2 regions of the Mesorhizobium sp. LNHC229A00 genome follow, and region 2 is predicted to be linked to the other one. Evidence: predicted binding sites of a transcription regulator. Region 2 holds the regulator's gene; the other holds the start of a gene.
What was found. The regulator LexA, encoded in region 2, represses DNA repair genes until DNA is damaged. The targets are predictions, from matches to a motif close to TGTTCNNNNTGTGTTCNG.
Positions count from the first base shown of each region.

Region 1: a site for LexA is predicted at 2,545-2,562, ahead of X742_RS156560 (YifB family Mg chelatase-like AAA ATPase). Genes of this name have one in related genera too.

Region 1 is NZ_AYWQ01000006.1:154,739-159,165, forward strand. Features, by position in the region: gene X742_RS156570 (malate synthase G) at 1-41, shown strand, start outside; gene X742_RS156565 (class I SAM-dependent methyltransferase) at 220-840, shown strand; gene X742_RS156560 (YifB family Mg chelatase-like AAA ATPase) at 922-2,454, opposite strand; gene X742_RS156555 (class I SAM-dependent methyltransferase) at 2,594-3,202, opposite strand; gene gshB (glutathione synthase) at 3,580-4,427, opposite strand, start outside.
Region 2 is NZ_AYWQ01000012.1:199,985-204,411, forward strand. Features, by position in the region: gene X742_RS147745 (ABC transporter substrate-binding protein) at 1-245, opposite strand, end outside; gene X742_RS147740 (GntR family transcriptional regulator) at 395-1,165, shown strand; gene lexA (transcriptional repressor LexA) at 1,573-2,316, shown strand; partial or broken gene X742_RS01000000170410 (ComEC/Rec2 family competence protein) at 2,310-4,427, opposite strand, start outside.

The DNA.
Region 1 (4,427 bases), on a different contig from region 2:
TGCACAAGCGGCGGCTGGAGCTGAAGGCCCATCAAGGGTAGGACGATGTCGCGTTGAAAGGGTTTGGAGCGCCGACTGGATGTCGCCGGTCCGCGTCGGCGAAGACGGCGGCGTCAGCCCAGCGGCAATGTCGTGCCGAAGGCGGCAGGCTCTTATGGCTGGATACGGTTCCTTTGCTTTTTTCAGCTAGTGTTGGCTGGAAGGCTGCGGAGCATTGGCATGGCCAACACGATGGCGATCGAAAAGAAACTGTTGAATTCCGTCCATGACCGGGCGGTTTTCCAGCGCCGCGTGCGCATCCTGTGTCAGCGGCTGGCCGACGAACTGGGCCCGGCCGGCACCGTTCTCGATCTTGGCTGCGGCGACGGCTCCATCGCCAAGGCGATCATGGAAAAAAAGCCGGGGCTGACGTTTCGCGGCATTGACGTGCTGATCAGGCCGCAAACCCATATCCCGGTCGAACTGTTCGATGGCGGCACCATTCCCGCCGCGAATGGCTCCTATGACTGGGTGACGATCGTCGATGTACTGCATCATGCCGACCACCCGGGCCATCTCGTGCGCGAGGCGGCCCGCGTGGCGCGCAAGGGCGTTGTCATCAAGGATCACCTGCGCGAAGGCTTCGCGGCCTACCAGACGCTTCGTTTCATGGATTGGGTGGGCAACAAGGGGCACAATGTCCGCCTGCCTTACAACTATCTCTCCAAGGCGGAGTGGGACGCCGTTTTTGCCGCCGCGGGTATCACACCCCGCACCTGGCGTGAGAAGCTGTCGCTCTATCCGTTCCCGGCCAGCGTGTTTTTCGACCGTCGCCTGCATTTCATCTCGACCTTGCGATAGGCAAGGCGGACCGGCTGTTGACAGCTTCATTGACGGGCGCCGTGAAGGTGGGGTGCATGCGTGTGCTGCCGCGGGCAGGCCCTACGCCGCCTGCGCCACGCGCTCCGAACTCATGCGATAGGAAATTGCTTCGGCCAGATGGATGCGGCCGACAGCTTCGCTGGCGTCGAGATCGGCGAGCGTGCGCGCCACTTTGAGCACCCGGTGGTAGGCCCGCGCCGAAAAGGCGAGTTTTTCGCTGGCATCCTTGAGCAGCGACAGGCCGGCGGCGTCCGGCATGGCGATCGTTTCGATGACGGCTGGAGAACAATGCGCGTTGGTGGTGGCGCTGTTGACGCCGAGCCGCTCGAAACGCTCACGCTGAATGGTGCGGGCACGCGCCACCCGCAGCGCCACGTCGGCGCTCTTTTCCGCCCGGTCGGGCCGGATCAGGTCGCTGGCCGAGACCGCCGGCACTTCGATCCTGAGATCGATGCGGTCGAGCAGCGGACCTGAAATACGCGCCTGGTAATCGGTGCGGCAACGGTCGCCGCGCAGGCAGCGATAACCCGGTTCGCCGGCCATGCCGCAGCGGCACGGGTTCATTGCCGCCACTAGCTGGATGCGGGCCGGATAGGTGACGCGATGGTTGGCCCGTGCGATCATGCAGTCGCCGGTTTCAAGCGGCTGGCGCAGCGCATCGAGCGTCTGCGGCGTGAATTCGGGAAACTCGTCGAGGAACAGCACGCCGTGATGGGCAAGCGACACCTCGCCCGGCCGCGCGCGCAGGCCGCCGCCCACCATCGCCGCCATCGAGGCCGAATGGTGCGGGGCGCGGAACGGCCGCCGGTCGGTCAGCTTGCCTTCGCCGAGTTCGCCGGCCACCGAGGCGATCATCGAGACTTCGAGCAGTTCCTTCGGCGCCAGCGGCGGCAGGATCGACGGCAGGCGCTGCGCCAGCATCGATTTGCCTGAGCCTGGCGGACCGATCATGAGCAGATTGTGCCCGCCGCCGGCCGCCACTTCCAGAGCCCGCTTCGCTGTCTCCTGGCCCTTGATGTCGGCAAGGTCGGGCAGGTCGCGTGCCGCCGCGCGGATGCCGGCCTCCGGGCGCGACAGCACCTGCGTGCCGCGGAAATGATTGGCGATCGCAATCAGGCTGCGCGGCGCGAGAATGTCGAATTCCCGCCCTGCCCAGGCTGCTTCCGGCCCGCAAGCGAAGGGGCAGATCAGCCCTTTGCCTTCGCCATTGGCGCCGATTGCCGCCGGCAAGGCACCGGCAACGGCGGTGATCGTACCGTCGAGCGATAGTTCGCCCAGCACGACATAGCCAGCCAGCATGTCGCCCGGAATAGCGCCAAGGGCCGCCATCAAGCCGAGAGCGATCGGCAGATCGTAGTGGCTGCCTTCCTTCGGCAGATCGGCAGGCGCCAGGTTGACGGTCACCTTCTTCGACGGCATCGACAGGCCCGACGCATGCAATGCCGCCTGCACCCGCTCGCGGCTTTCCGCCACCGCCTTGTCTGGCAGGCCGACGATATGCATGTTGACCTTGCCGGGCGCGATCATCACCTGCACATCGACCGGCACCGCCTCGATGCCCTGGAAAGCGACCGTACGAACCCGCGCCACCATTGTCTGCCCCCGATGCCGGCTCGCCCTTGCCCTTGTGAACGGGCCGCGAGTGACGTCAACGCAAGACAACCACGGATTTCAGGCCAAGGCAAGAACATTACAGGAACAAAAGTAGAGTAGACGCATGGCTCGCGCCCGATCATGACGGCCTCATCGCCAAGAAGGTGTTCCAGCCCTGCTCATTTCTACCGATGCGGAAGCTGTGGCTGAGAAGCTCCATGCAGGCGGCCTCGATGCGCGCCGCGAAGGCGTCCCTACGCCAGTCGACGGTATGGTACTTGCCACCCGTTTCGCCGTCACCATCTCGCATCGAGACGACGAAGGCACCGCCTTGGCGCGACGAACGCGCAATCTTCTCCAGAACATGGTCGATCTGGTCGCGAGGCACATGGATCAGCACGGCGAGCGCCACCACCGCGTCGTAGGGACCGCCAAGCTCGTCGGTGATCACGTCGAGGAGTTCGCCTGCCTTGCCGCGCGCGGCCTGCAGTTCGAGAAAGCGCCGCGTGGCGTCGGTTCGCCGGACCTCGACCCCAAGGCCCTCCAGGAAGTCCGCGTCGCGGCCCGGGCCGGATCCGATTTCCAGGATGCGGCCGCCCGCTCCGGCGATCGCGGCGGCGCGCTCGAGCGCGGCCCTGTCGTTCGGGTGAGGAACATGCCCAACGATCTCGTCATAATGGACCGCATAGTCCTCATACGACTCTATCGTCCGACGGCTTTGGGCCAGAACCTCTGCCGGTATCTTCATCGTGTTCTCCCATCGGTGTGTGTCTGACGGATTTGGTCAAATCGAGAACATCACGCGAACTGGCAGTTTGCGCCGGTTGCAGCCGGGTGGCGTCCGGTTGCAAAAGCGGAACATGGTTAATACAAAATGAAAACGGAAAACAGGGCCGCGAAGCATGATCGCGGAATGGCGGTTGTGCCGCCATTCATCGTCGGGCTCGGTATCTAGCTCTTCGTTTCGTTAGACCGGTGTCACGGCGAGGGATGTGCGGTGACGTTTGGCGTCGCCGCTTTTTTTGGATATTGGCGCAGCCATCAGCACGGTTGTCAGCCTGATAGCGTTGGCCGTTGCCATACTCAACCGGCTGCCTCATTAGGATCTGTGAAAGAGGCTTGCGCCTACTGCCGCTTTTCCTCCACGCAATCCCAGAACAGGCTGGCGATGTCGGCGCCGCCGAAGCGCTTGACCTCGCGCACGCCGGTCGGCGAGGTGACGTTGATCTCGGTCATGTAGTCGCCGATGACGTCGATGCCGACCAGGATGAAGCCGCGCTCTTTCAGCGACGGCCCGATGCGGGCACAGATCTCTCGCTCGCGTGTCGTCAACTCGGTCTTTTCGGCGCGGCCGCCGACATGCATGTTGGAGCGGGAATCGTGCTCGGCCGGCACCCTGTTGATGGCGCCGACCGGCTCGCCGTCGATCAGAATGATGCGTTTGTCGCCCTTGCGCACGTCCTTCAGGTAACGCTGCACGATATAGGGCTCGCGAAACATCTGGCCGAACATTTCGAGCAGCGAGGCGAGATTGCGGTCGGCTTCCAGCATATGGAAGATGCCGGCGCCGCCATTCCCGTAGAGCGGCTTGACGATGAGGTCGCCGAACTCCTTGCGGAAGGCGGCGACTTCGAGCGGATCCTTGGTGATCAGCGTATCCGGCATCAGGTCCGGGAACTCGGTGACGAAAATCTTTTCCGGGCTGTTACGCACCCAGGCCGGGTCGTTGACGACCAGCGTCTTTGGATGGATGCGCTCGAGGATGTGGGTCGTGGTGATGTAGTTCATGTCGAAGGGTGGGTCCTGGCGCAGCAGGACGACGTCCATTTCGGACAAGTCGGTGCGCACCTTTTCGCCCAGCGAATAGTGGCTGCCCTTTTCGTCGCGCACCGTCATCTCCTCGACGCGGGCAAACACCTTGCCGTCGCGCATCGACAGCCGGTCGGGCGTGTAGTGGAACAGCTGATGGCCGC
Region 2 (4,427 bases):
ATCTGCGGCACCAGCGACGCATCGAAATTGGTGTGGCTCTCCGTGTAGACGACGTCCTTGCCCTCGACGAAGCCGTTATCCGTCAGCGCCTTCTTGAAGCCGGCTATGGCGGCGTTCAATTGCGGATGCTCGCCGAAATTGGCAATGCCGATACGGATCTGATCGGCCGCGGCACTGCCGGCGCTGACCATCAATGCGCCTGCCAGGGCCAAACCCGACAACCAAGCGGATTTCGACTTTAACATCATTTCCTCCCAGATTTGATCAGGGCCGCTTGGAAACGCGGCTGCTCCGCGATCATGGTCAGTCCGCCGGTCTGTGTCAAACATTATATATAATTGTGGTAGTAACCCAGTATCATATATACTTTTAGCCAGACGACGGATTGATCACGATGCGGGATGAGACGAGTTCCACAAAAACGGAAGCCGCCTATCAGCTGTTGCGGCGCGACATCCTGACCACGCGCCTCATGCCCGGCGCCCCGCTCAAACTGAGTGCGCTGCGCGGCACATATGGCGTCGGTTGGACACCGTTGCGCGAAGCCCTGTCGCGGCTCGAGGCCGAACGCTTGGTCACCGCCATCAGCAATCGTGGTTTTGCCGTGGCTCCGGTGTCGCGGGCCGAGCTGGAGGATCTGGCACGCGCCAGGATGGTGGTCGAGATACCCCTGTTCCTCGAATCGATGGAAAAAGGCGGCAGGGAGTGGGAGGATGCCGTAGTCACTGCCCACTACCGGCTCTCGCGTTGCAAGACGGCGGTCGACGATCCCTCCGACACGGCCGTCGACAGATGGGATGAGAACCACGAGGCTTTCCATGCGGCGCTGCTGAGCGCCGCCACATGCGACTGGCTGTTGCGGTTCCGCTCGACAATCTCGGATCAGTTGCGCCGGCATCATCGCTTTCTTGGTCTGGCGCCGACATTGCGGGCCGCGGCCGGCCTCAAGGACGGCTATGAACAGGCAATGGAGGCGTTGTGCGAAGCGATCGCGATCGAACACCATACTGCGATCATGGAAGCGGCACTCGATCGTGACGTCGAACGGGCCAAGGCGTTGATGACGGCGCATATCGGCTACACACTGCACGTCTATGTTCATAGCGAAGACAGCGGCGCGACCAGATACGCCGCCCGCGCCGGCAGCTTGAAGGGGTCGGGATAACTTCAGCGCTTCCGCGACGCCTATTCGCACGCGCTGGCCGGAGTGCGCCGAACGCCCGGGTCCATGGCCGCCCGGAGCTACCAATGGTTGGCATTTTGGTTTCGTTTCGTTCCGCGAATAATGAATCCATGAAATATACGGTACCCCTGGGAAGAAGCCTTCCAGATGGCTGATGCCAGCTCCATCGGCGGATAGGCCACAGGCCATTAACCAAACGATTTCAATGTGCCTGCCGATCGCGGAAAGGACCAGTTGCTGACGCCGTTGGGGGCAAAAAACTTCAGACCCCTTAACAAATTCATTAAACTTTAAACGGTTGCAGAACACAACTGGAACAGATAGTGTTTGTTCTGGGTTTGTTTTTTCGATTCTGGTTCAACCTTTCGTTCAATGTCTTGGGGGCCGCCATGCTGACACGCAAGCAACATGAACTGTTGATGTTCATCCACGAACGGCTCAAGGAAAGCGGGATACCGCCTTCCTTCGACGAGATGAAGGAAGCACTCGATCTTGCCTCCAAGTCGGGGATCCATCGCCTGATCACGGCGCTGGAGGAGCGCGGCTTCATTCGCCGGCTACCCAATCGGGCGCGCGCGCTGGAAGTGCTTCGGCTGCCGGACTCGATCGCGCCGGGCCTCAATGCGGCAAAGAAGTTCTCGCCAAGTGTCATCCAAGGCAGCCTTGGCCAAGGCAGTCTCGGACGCCAGATCAGGCCGGCCGCTGCGCCTTCGCGCCTGCCCGCGGCCGGCAACGACGACGATGCGGTTTCAGCCGTGTCCATCCCGGTCATGGGCCGTATCGCCGCCGGTGTGCCGATCGATGCAATCCAGCATCAGACGCATTCGATCTCGGTGCCGCCGGACATGATCATGGGCGGCGAGCATTATGCGCTGGAGGTCAAGGGCGACTCGATGATCGAGGCTGGTATCTTCGATGGGGACACGGTCATTATCCGCAATGCCGACACGGCAAGCCCGGGCGAAATTATCGTGGCACTGGTCGACGAGGAGGAAGCGACGCTGAAGCGGTTCCGCCGCAAAGGCGCTTCGATCGCGCTTGAGGCTGCCAATCCAGCCTACGAAACACGCATTTTCGGGCCGGACAGGGTCAAGGTACAAGGCAAGCTGGTCGGGTTGATCAGGCGCTACTGAGCCGGCTTTCCATCGGGCTTGTCGGGTTTTTTGTACGGCGGCAGCCCCCTCGCCTCGCGTGAGAATTTTCGCTGTTCGTGCCAGGGTCGGTATGGTCCGTCGACGGCGAATTCGATCCCGGCCCGGGTCGTGGCCGACTGGGGATTGAAGAAGACGGCAGCGCTTCCCTTGCGGGCGAGCTGCCGTTTGGTGACGACGAGAACCAGCGGATTGTGGCAGGTGTCATAGGCGGTCGCGTCGTTCACGATGATCAGGTCAGCGAAAGCGCAGGCTTTCCAGGTGGTCTTGCGGTCCTCGACATAAGCAATGATCGCGCCGGAAGGGTGCCTGGCAAGGCACAGGCCTTCGCGGCAGTAGAAGGGCGATCCCGGCGGCAGGTCGGCGGGACTGGCAACGTCGAATTGCCCGTCTGTCTTGTCGAACATTTCCGGTTTGACGATTGTTTCGGAGATCAGAGCGCGCTTCCAGTTGTCGGTTGCGAATTCGTTCGGACGTTCCCGGTTGACGGCCAGTTCGCCATTGCCGATCGGCAGCGCTACCAGCCGCGCATCTTCCGAGATCAGCACATCGGGCGCGCGCGTGTGCGACACAGTCAACAGGCCGGCGAGCGCGAATGGCAGCGCCGCGAGCCGCAGCCAGGTCGTCGCCATCGTCGCGATAACCAGCGCGACGGTGACCAGCAGCACGGATTGCTGCGAAATCAGCCCGACTCCGTCGACCGGAGAGCGCTCCGATATCCACGCCGACACGGCGATCATCGCCGTCAGGCCCTTGCCCATGAGGTAGAGAGCCGGCCAATCCAGTCCGAATGGCATCAGCAGCGCGCTAGCGACGGCCAGGAACATCACGACCGACACGATCGGCATCACGGCCAGATTGGCGAACAGGCTGAGGGGCGATACCCGCTGGAAATGCCAGATGGCAAACAGTGCCGTGGCGCTGCCGGCGATAATCGACGTCATGGCCAATCCACCTGTCGCCAGCAGGAATTTTCGCGTCAGGAGCCCGGGCAGGATCGCTTTGGCGGCGGTGGCCTGGTCTTTCCCGCACGGTGATCGGCCCAGCCGGCATAAGCGCCAACCAGGGCCGCGGTCGCGGCGAACGACATCTGAAAGCTTGGGCCGACGACCTCGTGCGGCGAGACCAGGATGACGGCGATCGCCGAGATCGCCAGATTGCGCATGGTCAGCGCAGCGCGATCGAAGAAGACGGCAATCAGCATCACCGCCAACATGATGAAGCTGCGTTCGGCCGCAACGACGACACCGGAAATCATGAGATAGGCGGCGATCGAGAACAGTGCGGCGGCGGCGGCGTATTTCTTCACCGGCCGGCGCGCGGAAAAGTCTGGTAACAGTGCGAAGGCACCACGCAGCAGACCCATGATGGTGCCGGCCACAAGCGCCATATGCAGTCCCGAAATAGAGATGATGTGATAGATGCCGGTACGCCGCATCGCTTCATTGATTTCATCGGGTATGCCGGCGCGCACGCCGACGATCAGCGCCGCCGCGATCTCGCCTTCAGCGCCGCCGACGCTGCCCCTGATGTGGTCGGCGATGGCTTCGCGGGCATTTTCAATGCCTGAGAAAAGGCGAGCCGATAGCGGCATCTCACCGTCAGCGGGGGAAACAACCGTCGGATTGCCGAGGAAGAAGCCGCTGCCGCCGATGCCGGCGAAATAACTGTCGAAAGAGAAGTCGTAACTGTCCGGCCGGACCGGGCCGGTCGGCGGCAACAGTTTGGCGTAGCCTGTGATGAGCGAGCCGGCGGTCATTCCCGGCGGTATCTTGCGTGCGGAAAGCCGGACCCTTTCCGGCGCATAGCGCAGTTTCGGCCGCGCGGTCGAAATCACGTCCATGGTCAGCCGGATGCGGCCGCTCTCCATCTCTTCGAGCGAGACCACGCGGCCGGTCAATTGCGTGGAGATTTCCGAACCCAGCATACGGGTTCCGGCTCGCCATGTTTCGACCTTCGCCGCGAGTAAGCCCAGCGCGCACAACAGCACTGCCATGAAACACAGATGGGTTTTCGACCACGAACGCGAGACGAAGGCACAGACCGCCATCAGCACCACGACCGCGACGGGCTTTGCAAAGTCGGGCTCGGAC